2 regions of the Paraburkholderia bonniea genome follow, and region 1 is predicted to be linked to the other one. Evidence: predicted binding sites of a transcription regulator. Region 1 holds the regulator's gene; the other holds the start of a gene.

What was found. Region 1 encodes LexA, which represses DNA repair genes until DNA is damaged. Its sites were predicted from a motif close to ACTGTATNNNNATACAGT; they were not measured.
Region 2: the regulator LexA is predicted to act here: its motif matches at 2,164-2,181, upstream of GH656_RS04965 (PA0069 family radical SAM protein).

What each region holds. Positions count from the first base shown of each region.
Region 1 is NZ_QPEQ01000001.1:1,631,338-1,636,443, reverse strand. It holds gene cysT (sulfate ABC transporter permease subunit CysT) at 1-234, opposite strand, end outside; gene GH656_RS07150 (sulfate ABC transporter substrate-binding protein) at 370-1,428, opposite strand; gene lexA (transcriptional repressor LexA) at 1,773-2,429, shown strand; gene GH656_RS18280 (hypothetical protein) at 2,597-2,971, shown strand; gene GH656_RS07135 (universal stress protein) at 3,184-3,672, opposite strand; gene nodI (nodulation factor ABC transporter ATP-binding protein NodI) at 3,934-4,854, shown strand; gene GH656_RS07125 (ABC transporter permease) at 4,990-5,106, shown strand, end outside.
Region 2 is NZ_QPEQ01000001.1:1,137,448-1,142,553, reverse strand. It holds gene rpsP (30S ribosomal protein S16) at 1-54, opposite strand, end outside; gene GH656_RS04970 (NINE protein) at 455-922, shown strand; gene GH656_RS04965 (PA0069 family radical SAM protein) at 971-2,104, opposite strand; gene GH656_RS04960 (Lrp/AsnC ligand binding domain-containing protein) at 2,213-2,701, opposite strand; gene GH656_RS04955 (D-amino acid dehydrogenase) at 2,888-4,174, shown strand; gene GH656_RS04950 (acyl-CoA dehydrogenase) at 4,367-5,106, opposite strand, start outside.

The DNA.
Region 1 (5,106 bases):
CACCGCGTTGATGAGCGCTCCCCCAAGCGCGGCGAAAAAAGTCAGGCGGTACGACGCCAGCACCCGGGGCGACGTCACCGCGCGGACAAACTGCGGCCAATCGAGCGTCGCGGTTTTCAGAAAAGTGGCGGCCAGCGGAATGAGCACGATAAGGCTCAGATAAGCCACCGTGATACCGAGAGTCAGGCCAAAACCCGGCAATGCGCCGGGTCTGCGAAAAGTCAGCGTTGTCATGCGTTGCCCGTGATGAACTGGAAGGCGCCCGTTCCTGATTGAGTACAACCGAAAAACGCGTCCCGAGGGACGCGTCTGGCGGCGGCTTAGTCCCGCTTATTGAGGTTGCTTATTGAGGTTGCTTATTGAGGTTGCTTATTGAGGTTGATAAATCGAATCAAACACGCCACCGTCAGCGAAATGCGTTTTTTGCGCCTGGGTCCAGCCTCCGAACGAATCATCCACCGTGTACAGCTTCAGCTTTGAAAACTTCGCGGTAAGGGCTGTGGGCACCGAGGCCGATCGTGGGCGGTAGAAATTGCGCGCCGCGATCTGCTGGCCTTCATCGCTATAGAGGAAGTTCAGATAAGCCTCTGCGAGCTTGCGTGTGCCGCGCTTGTCGACCACTTTGTCGACCACCGCGACAGGTGGTTCGGCCAGGATGCTGACCGACGGCACAACAATTTCAAACTTGTCCGGGCCGAATTCTTTCAACGAGAGGAAAGCCTCGTTTTCCCATGCGATCAGCACATCGCCAATATCACGCTGCACAAAGCTGGTCGTGGCCCCGCGTGCGCCTGAATCGAGCACGCCTGCGTTTTTGTAGAGCTGGGTCACGAATGCTTTGGCTTTTTGTGCATTGCCACCAGGCTGGTGCTCGGCATAAGCCCATGCCGCGAGATAGTTCCAGCGCGCACCGCCTGAGGTTTTCGGATTCGGTGTGACGATCGACACCCCTGGCTTCACCAGATCGTCCCAGTCACGGATATGTTTGGGATTGCCCTTGCGCACCAGGAACACGATGGTCGAGGTATAGGGCGAGGCGTTGTCTGGCAAACGCTTTTGCCAGTTTTTATCGAGCAGGCCCTTGCTGGCGAGCGCGTCGATGTCATAGGCCAGCGCCAGCGTCACGACGTCGGCCTGAAGGCCATCGAGCACCGAACGCGCCTGCGCCCCCGAGCCACCATGCGATTGCTTGAAAGTAATGGATTCGCCGGTTTTGGCCTTCCAGACCTTGCCAAACGCCTGGTTGAAATCCTGGTACAGCTCGCGGGTCGGGTCGTAAGAAACATTCAGAAAAGTCGTATCAGCCGCGTTCGCTGGCGCGCTGAGCACGACGCTCGCAGTCGTGGCCACGGTTGCCATCACGCCTAGCGTCAGCGCCCCAAAAAGCTGGCGCAGCCTGCCTGCCAAGCCTGTGTTTCGATAGACCATCGTGGTTCTCCGAGTCGTATGTCGTATGCCGTATTGGGGAGCGCCGGGAACCGCACGGTTTCGACGCCAGGCCAGTCTATCCATGCAATCTCATAATTAAAAAGAATGTTTTTTCATTCTTTAATACGCAAAAGTGGTTATGGGGGCGGGAGTGGGTGACGGGTTCTGGCATCCGTGCCAGTCTGGAACCGGCCCGGATGCGGCGCAGATAGTGCTCAGGCCATGCCCAGCGGGCTATTGGACGGTTGGACCTTGCGTTGCCGCACACGAACTTAAAGTAAAGCTTGAATTGCGCCGAATACTGTATAAAAATACAGCCACCTGTCTATCCATACAGTACTTCTATGATCAAACTCACCGCACGTCAGCAGCAGGTCTTTGAACTCGTTCGCCGGGCTATCGAGCGCACAGGTTTCCCTCCCACACGGGCCGAAATCGCAGCTGAACTGGGTTTCAGCTCAGCCAATTCGGCTGAAGAACACCTCCGGGCGCTGGCGCGCAAGGGCGTGATCGAACTGGCCGCTGGTGCCTCGCGCGGCATCCGGCTGCTGCAAGGTCCCAACCCGCACGACACGCCACACCAGTTCACGCTGCCCCATGCCAGCCTGATGCAGCTCTCACTGCCGCTTATCGGCCGGGTCGCGGCGGGCAGCCCGCTTCTTGCACAGGAACACATCTCGCAACACTACGCATGCGACCCAGCGCTCTTTTCCAGCCAGCCTGATTACCTGCTGAAAGTGCGCGGACTGTCGATGCGTGACGCCGGCATTCTGGATGGCGACTTGCTGGCGGTACAAAAAAAGAGTGAGGCCAAAGACGGCCAGATCATCGTCGCGCGGCTCGGCGACGACGTCACAGTCAAACGTCTCAAGCGCCGGCCCAATGGCATCGAGCTGATCGCTGAGAACCCCGATTACGACAATATTTTTGTTCAGGCTGATAGCGCGGAATTTGCGCTCGAAGGCATCGCCGTCGGGCTAATCCGGCCCACAGAATTCTGACCGCCGCTCTGGAGACCCTCATGGAACGTCTTGCCCGCTTGTTGCCTCGTGCGCTGTCTGAGTCGCTGTTTCGTTCACGGCCTTTTTCGCTGGTTTTTTCGCCGCTTCTTTCACAGTCTCGTTCACTGGCTGCCGAACGATTTGACCGGTTCCGTCGCTTTGCTCGCTTGAATCGTCCTGGCCATCGTCCTGGCCTCCGTTCTGGCCGCCGCCCTGGTCTCTTTAGTCATCTGCATGCATTGCGCAAGCTAGTGCCATGTCTGCCACCCAAGCTGACCCATGAAGCCACTGCCCGGCTGCCGCGGCTCGAACCAGCATTACCGGCTGACGCACGGCCGCTGCAATCAACGGCTCCCGCGTTCATGAGGGTGTCGCTCAATACCGGAATCAACCAGGAAGCGGCCAAACGCGCGCCGGTCCGGGTGTATCACAGCGCATCGAGACTCATCATGGTGGGCACATTCGATGCCGTCTGCCGGATGATCGACCATTGCATCGAAGAAGAACGGGTGGCCATGCAACATGCGGCAGCGCTCAAGTAATCAAGTCAATCTGGCGCGATATCACCGCGAAATAAACAACATCCAATGCAAAGCAGTCCGGCAATGCGGGCTGCGGCTGAAACCTGTACTTCCCTGTACTTCCCTGTACTTCCCTGTACTTCGCCTCTCTGATGGTTGATCTGCATCCGATATTCGAGGGCCATTCAGGTGTGGCTGTTTTCACGCCACGCCTGAATCCTCCCAACTAGCACTCAACCCGCGACTTGTTCCTCTACCGGCTCCTGGGTTGCGTCCAGTTCGGCCTTTGACGCACACGCGACCAGAATGCTGCACGACACACGGTCAAGTAACGGTGTATTGCCCGCTCCCATCCACCAGCGCGCCAGCCCTGTTCGGCAACGATGTCCGACCACCACCAGATCGACCTCCAGTTCATTGGCCAGGCGAGCAATTTCATCGACCGGATGACCAAAAGCGAAATGCCCTTGCACCTTCACGCCACGTTCACTCAGCCAGTCAACACCTTCCTGGAGGATCTCCCTCGCGCTTTTTTCAAAGCTGTTGCAGACCACATCGGTCAGCATTCCGGCGCTTTGCGCGATGCTTGAGCGCATATCGACCACTGACAGCAGATGCGCTTGTGCTTTCAAGTCCAGCACCAGATCAGCGCCACAACGCAGCGCCTTGCGACCTTCGCGTGTGCCGTCGTAACACAGCAATATTTTTTTATAACTTGTCATGCTTTCCTCCCATCCACGCCCATCGCGGACCTCGTCGCCATCATGGTGGAGCCCCATGTCATGTGCAAGCCATGAAAACACTGACTGAGTCAGGCCCCTGGACCCGTCGCGGCGGCCTGGTCTGACGCGAACCTGGGCCAAGTTTGAACCCAGCCTAGCCCGGACAGGATCTAGCGCAATTCAGCCAATGCGCCGTCTGGCCGATAGCCTAGAATAGACCGCCGCTCACCAGCCCCATTTGCCGGAAAACCGCACCACGCCATGTCTATGTCTAATGCCTCGATTGATTTCCAGCAGGTCCACAAGCATTTCGGCGAAAAAGCCGTCGTGAACAACCTGTCGTTCCATGTCCGGCCAGGAGAATGTTTTGGCCTGCTGGGCCCTAACGGGGCGGGCAAGACCACGACGCTCAAGATGCTGCTCGGGCTTACCGCGCCGGATGCCGGAACCATTCGTCTGTGCGGCGAGCCCATTCCGGAGCGCGCCCGCTTTGCCCGCATCCGGGTTGGCGTTGTGCCTCAATTTGACAATCTCGATCCTGATTTCACCGTACGGGAAAACCTCGTGGTTTTTGGCCGCTACTTTGACATTGGCACGAGTGCCATGCAGGCACTTGTGCCCACCCTGCTCGAATTTGCCCGGCTTGAAAGCAAGGCCGATGCACGTGTCGGTGAGCTTTCAGGGGGCATGAAGCGGCGGCTCACGCTCGCGCGGGCCCTGGTGAATGACCCCGACGTCCTGATCCTGGACGAGCCCACCACCGGGCTTGATCCACAAGCGCGCCACTTGATCTGGGAGCGGCTACGCTCATTGCTGACACGCGGCAAAACCATCTTGCTAACCACCCATTTCATGGAAGAAGCCGAACGGCTATGCCATCGCCTGTGCGTGATTGAAGAAGGCAAAAAAATTGCTGAAGGCGCACCGAACGAGCTCATCGCATCTGAAATCGGCTGTGATGTGATCGAAATCTATGGCCCTGATCCGGTTACGTTGCGCGCCGAACTCGCACCATTGGCGGAGCGCACCGAAGTCAGCGGCGAAACACTGTTTTGCTACGTGAAGGATGCCCAGCCAATCCAGAGCCGCCTCGCGCAACGAACCGACTTACGCTATCTGCATCGTCCGGCCAATCTGGAAGACGTTTTCCTGCGCCTCACCGGCCGTGAAATGCAGGACTAGTGCAGGACTAACACCTGGGATCAAAGCGCAGAATCAAAACCTGATTCCTGACTCCTGATCCCACCCGCGACACCGCCAGCCAGCCCTTCTGGCGTCAACCCACGGACCACCCGCACGATGAACACCTCTTCCGAAATGGCTCCCAGCAAAAACCCTTCGTTTAATCAGATTCTTGCAGCGCTACCGGTCAGTCCGACCCGATGGATCTCCGTCTGGCGGCGCAATTATCTGGTGTGGCGCAAGCTGGCTATC
Region 2 (5,106 bases), 490 kb from region 1:
ATTGTAAAAAGGGCGCTTCTTCGAGCCGCCACGAGCCAGGCGAATGATGACCATACTAGAATCCTTGAAAACCGGGGTTCGGAAACACTAAAACGCGCGATTATAGACTGAAACCGAAGCCATAACAAACACTTACCGCCACAAACCCAATTGAGCACCGTCCTGCGAAGCCATTCGTCCCGAAAACCATGTGGGCCTGAAACGTCCGTTTTTACAGTTGCCCAAGCCCGCATGGGTGCCTGCAACAGACGGAACAGATGGAACACATGGGCAAAAGCCCAAAGCGGGATGTTTATAAACCTGCCATTTACGAGACCACTGAGACCCGCCCCTGGCCGCCGCATCCAGCCAGGCATCCAGCGAGCGTAGAATGCCCGCGAAACAGATTTCCCCCGCCTCCGCGCCCATTCCGCTCATCTCACTTATCTATTAATCACCTTACCGTCGACGTCACATGAATACCCCTGCCTCGCATCTTTCCCGCTTCAAATCGAAAACGATCACCGCTGCACTGGCGTTTTTCTTCGGCAGCCTCGGCGCGCATCGCTTTTACCTATATGGGCTGCGCGACCTGGCTGGCTGGGCTCATCTGCTTGGCACACTAATAGGTATTCCCGGGTTCATGCTGCTCGTCGCAACCGAGCGCGGCTCGGTACTGGGCTGGATCCTGGCCTTCGCCGGAGCAGTCTCGCTGCTCTCCGCCTTTCTGGCCGCCATCGTGTACGGGCTGCGCCCTGACGAAAAATGGGATGCGCAGTTTAATGCGGGCACCGAGCGGCATAGCCGCTCCGGCTGGACGGTGATTTTCATCATCATCTTCGCGCTGCTCATTGGTGCCTTCCTGCTCATGACCGGCCTCGCCCTTTCGTTTCAAACCTACTTTGAAGCGCAGGTTCAGGCAGCAAAAGCACTATCTCAATAATGTTGCAGCGCAGCCAGAATAAAGATCAAGGCAAAGGTCCGGACAAAGCTAGAACAAATCCAGTTGCGCCTCTCCGTCACGTGGCCGGGCCGCGGCCTGCACGCCACGGAACTGCGACATATCGAGAATGCCGCGCGAGCGTTCATTCAGGCCAACGCGGCGCACCGCCTGACGAAAACGCTGGTGCAACAGGTCAGCCCACGGCCCTTCACCCTTCATCCGGCTGGCAAACGATGCGTCGTAATCTTTGCCGCCACGCATGTCACGCACGCGATTCATCACACGCTCAGCGCGGTCCGGAAAATGTGCGTCCAGCCACTCCCTGAATAGCGGCGCGACCTCCCACGGCAAACGCAACACGATATAGCTGGCATGGGTCGCCCCCGCCTCGGCACACGCCTCCAGCACCCGCTCAAGATCGGGCTCGGTCACAAACGGAATGACCGGCGCGATGCTCACCCCCACCGGCACCCCCGCTTCACTCAACGTGCGAATGGTGCGCAGCCTGCGCGCGGGCGTGGCCGCACGTGGTTCGAGCGTTCGCGCCAGCGCTGGGTCGAGCGTGGTCATCGTGATCGCGGCCATGACTTGCTTGCGCGCGGCCATGGGTGCCAGCAGGTCGAGATCGCGCTCAATCAGTGACGACTTGGTGATCGCAGCAAAGGGATGGCCGTATTCGGCCAGCACTTCGATCACCTGGCGCGTCAGCCTCAGATCGCGTTCAACCGGCTGCCAGGCATCGGTAATCACCCCCAGCGCAATCGGCTCAACAACGTATGAAGGCCGGGACAATGCCTGGCGCAGCAATGCTGGCGCGTTGATTTTGGCGTAAATGCGGCTCTCGAAATCGAGCCCGGGAGACAGCCCCAGATAGCTGTGCGTCGGCCGCGCAAAGCAGTAAATGCAGCCATGCTCGCAGCCGCGATAAGGATTGAGCGATACGTTAAAGGGAATGTCTGGCGACGCGTTACGCGTCAGGATGCTTTTAGCCTGCTCTTCAAACACTTCAGTGCGTAACACTGCAGGCTCATCCGCCTCGCCGGGTTCAGCAAGCGGTGCCCAGCCATCGTCAACCGCGCTACGCTGATCGACCTCATAGCGCCCTTGCAGATTCGTGACAGCACCGCGCCCCTTACGGGGCACCGGAGAAGCAAGCGGAAATTCAGCGCGGGAATCAGTCACAGCGGAAAGCAGGAAAGAGAAAGCGGAAACGGAAACGAAATAAAAAAGGAGGCTCGAATACTGTACAAACATACAGCATTCGAGCCTCCTGGTCGAGCCTCTTTTTACTTACTCCGCCACTGAAATCATCAGCGTTTCCTTGATTTCCTCCATCACCACATAGCTCTTCGACTGCACCGCCCCCGGCAATTGCAGCAGGATATCGCCCAGCAGCTTGCGGTAATCGGCCATTTCGCCAATCCGGGCCTTGATCAGATAGTCGAAATCCCCCGAGACCAGATGGCATTCCAGCACCTCAGGAATCTTCTGCACCTCGCGGCGAAACTGGTCGAACATATTGCCGCTCTTGTGATCGAGCGTGATCTCGACGAATACCAGCAGCGCCGCGCCCAGTTCAACGGGATTAACCCGGGCGTAATAACCGGTGATAACGCTATCGCGCTCCATGCGCCGCACCCGCTCAATACAGGGCGTCACCGACAACCCAACTTGCTCCGCAAGGTCTTTCATCGCCATCCGGCCGTCTTGCTGAAGCAGCGCAAGAATCTTGCGGTCAAGATTGTCCAGCGCACGAACTGACTGACGTTGCATTCGCATAAATTACCTCTGAAAAACTGAAAAATACAGTAACAAAAACTGCATTAAGCAAAATACTATAGACAAAAATACTGGGCTCGCTGAACTAATAGTGCGCGCCCCTTGGGTATCACACGCTGAAACCAGAATTAAAACCAAAGCGATTGCTGCCAGCAGCCATTCGCCCCTCGATTTTTCGGAGCAGCTATGCGTATCGTTGTGTTAGGCAGTGGCGTGGTTGGCGTAACCAGCGCTTATTATCTCGCCCGGGCTGGCCACGAAGTCACCGTGATCGACCGTGAACCCGGTCCCGCGCTCGAAACCAGTTTTGCCAACGCCGGGCAGATTTCGCCAGGTTATGCCGCGCCGTGGGCCGCGCCTGGCGTGCCGCTCAAAGCCATCAAATGGATGTTCGAGAAGCACGCGCCGCTATCGATCCGTCTCGACGGCACGCAGTTCCAGTTGAGCTGGATGTGGCAAATGCTGCAGAACTGCACCACCGCGCGTTATGCCATTAACAAAGGCCGGATGGTCAGGCTGGCGGAATACAGCCGCGACTGCCTGCAAGCCTTGCGCACCGACACCGGTATTCAATATGAAGGCCGGATGGGCGGCACGCTGCAGGTGTTCCGCACTCAGCAACAGCTTGATGGCGCAGCCAAAGATATCGCGGTGCTCAAAGAGGCCAATGTGCCGTACGAACTCTTGATGCCCGCCGATCTCGCCCGAGTCGAACCCGCGATGGCGGCCATCTCGCACAAGCTCACCGGTGGCTTGCGCCTGCCTGGTGACGAAACCGGCGACTGCCAGTTGTTCACCCAGCGCCTCGCCACGCTTGCCACAGAACTGGGCGTCACCTTCCGCTACAACACGCCAGTCGATGCGCTCGCATTAAGCGGTGGGCGTATCGCTGGGGTCCAGTGCGGTCATGAACTGGTGCGTGCAGAGGCTTATGTCGTCGCACTGGGCGCTCATTCGACTCCGCTTCTCGCGCACACGCTCAAGATCCCGGTGTATCCGCTCAAGGGCTATTCCATCACCGCCCCCGTTCTCAATGCAGCGGCCGCGCCGGTTTCCACCGTGCTGGACGAAACCTACAAGATCGCCATCACGCGTTTTGATGACCGGATCCGGGTCGGCGGCATGGCGGAGATCGTCGGCTTTGACAAGACGCTCAAACGGGCCCGGCGTGAAACGCTCGAGATGTGCGTCAACGATTTGTTTCCCGGTGGCGGCGATACCTCAAAAGCGACCTTCTGGACCGGCCTGCGCCCGATGACGCCCGATGGCACGCCAATCGTCGGCCGCACGCCGCTCTCTAACCTTTTCCTGAATACGGGGCATGGCACGCTGGGCTGGACGATGTCATGCGGCTCAGGCCAGTTGCTAGCCGATCTGATATCGGGCAAGCAACCGGCCATCCGCGCCGATGATCTGACCGTGCATCGCTATCTGGGTGCCACCGACAACACAGCCCGGCCCGCTTTCGCCTGACCGGCCAGGGCGCTACGTCTGGCGTCTGGCGTAGCGCCTGGTAGCAAAACAGCCGTCCCTCAACGGCTGCTTAACTTCTACTCAACGGTTGTTTAACGGCTAGTTGATTTAACTAGCCAGGCTGGCCGGAATAAGCCGAGACAAACCCGGCCCGCCTCAGTAGCAAAAGCCACACGCATCACGCGCATCAAGCTAAAACTGGTCTTCTGTCAGCGCCAGCACGCCCTGATCGCCTTTCGCACTCACAATCGACGCTTCGAGCGCGCTCGCCTGCGGCAAGACATGCTCGGCAAAAAACTGCGCCGTAGCGATCTTCGCACCATAAAACGACGGGTCTTCAGCTTGCCGCTCAGCGGCAGCCAGCAACGCCCGCGCCATCTGCCAGCCACCCAGCACAATCCCCGCGAGCTTCAGATAAGGCACGCTGCCAGCAAACACCGCGTTCGGATCGCTTTTTGCATGGGCAATGACAAACGCAACGACCGCCGTCAACGACTGATGCCCGGCGCTCAGATAACGCCGCATCGAGTCGAACGCCGCGCCTTTTTGCGCCCCTAGCGCTTCGAGCGTATGCGCCACGCCATCGAGCAGCGCGCGTGCCACCGCGCCACCATCCCGCAGCGTTTTGCGCCCGATCAGGTCATTCGCCTGAATCGCTGTCGTACCTTCGTAAATCGGCAGGATGCGGGCGTCACGGTAATACTGCGCAGCACCAGTTTCCTCGATAAAACCCATGCCACCATGCACCTGCACGCCCAAACTCGTGACCTCAAGCGACAACTCGGTGCTCCAGCCTTTCACCACTGGCACGAGAAATTCATAAATCGCCTGGTGTTCGGCCCGCTTCGCCTCATCAGGATGCGCATGCGCCAGATCGCAGTGCGCCGCCGCGACATACGCCAGTGCGCGGGAGGCTTCGGTCAACGCCCGCA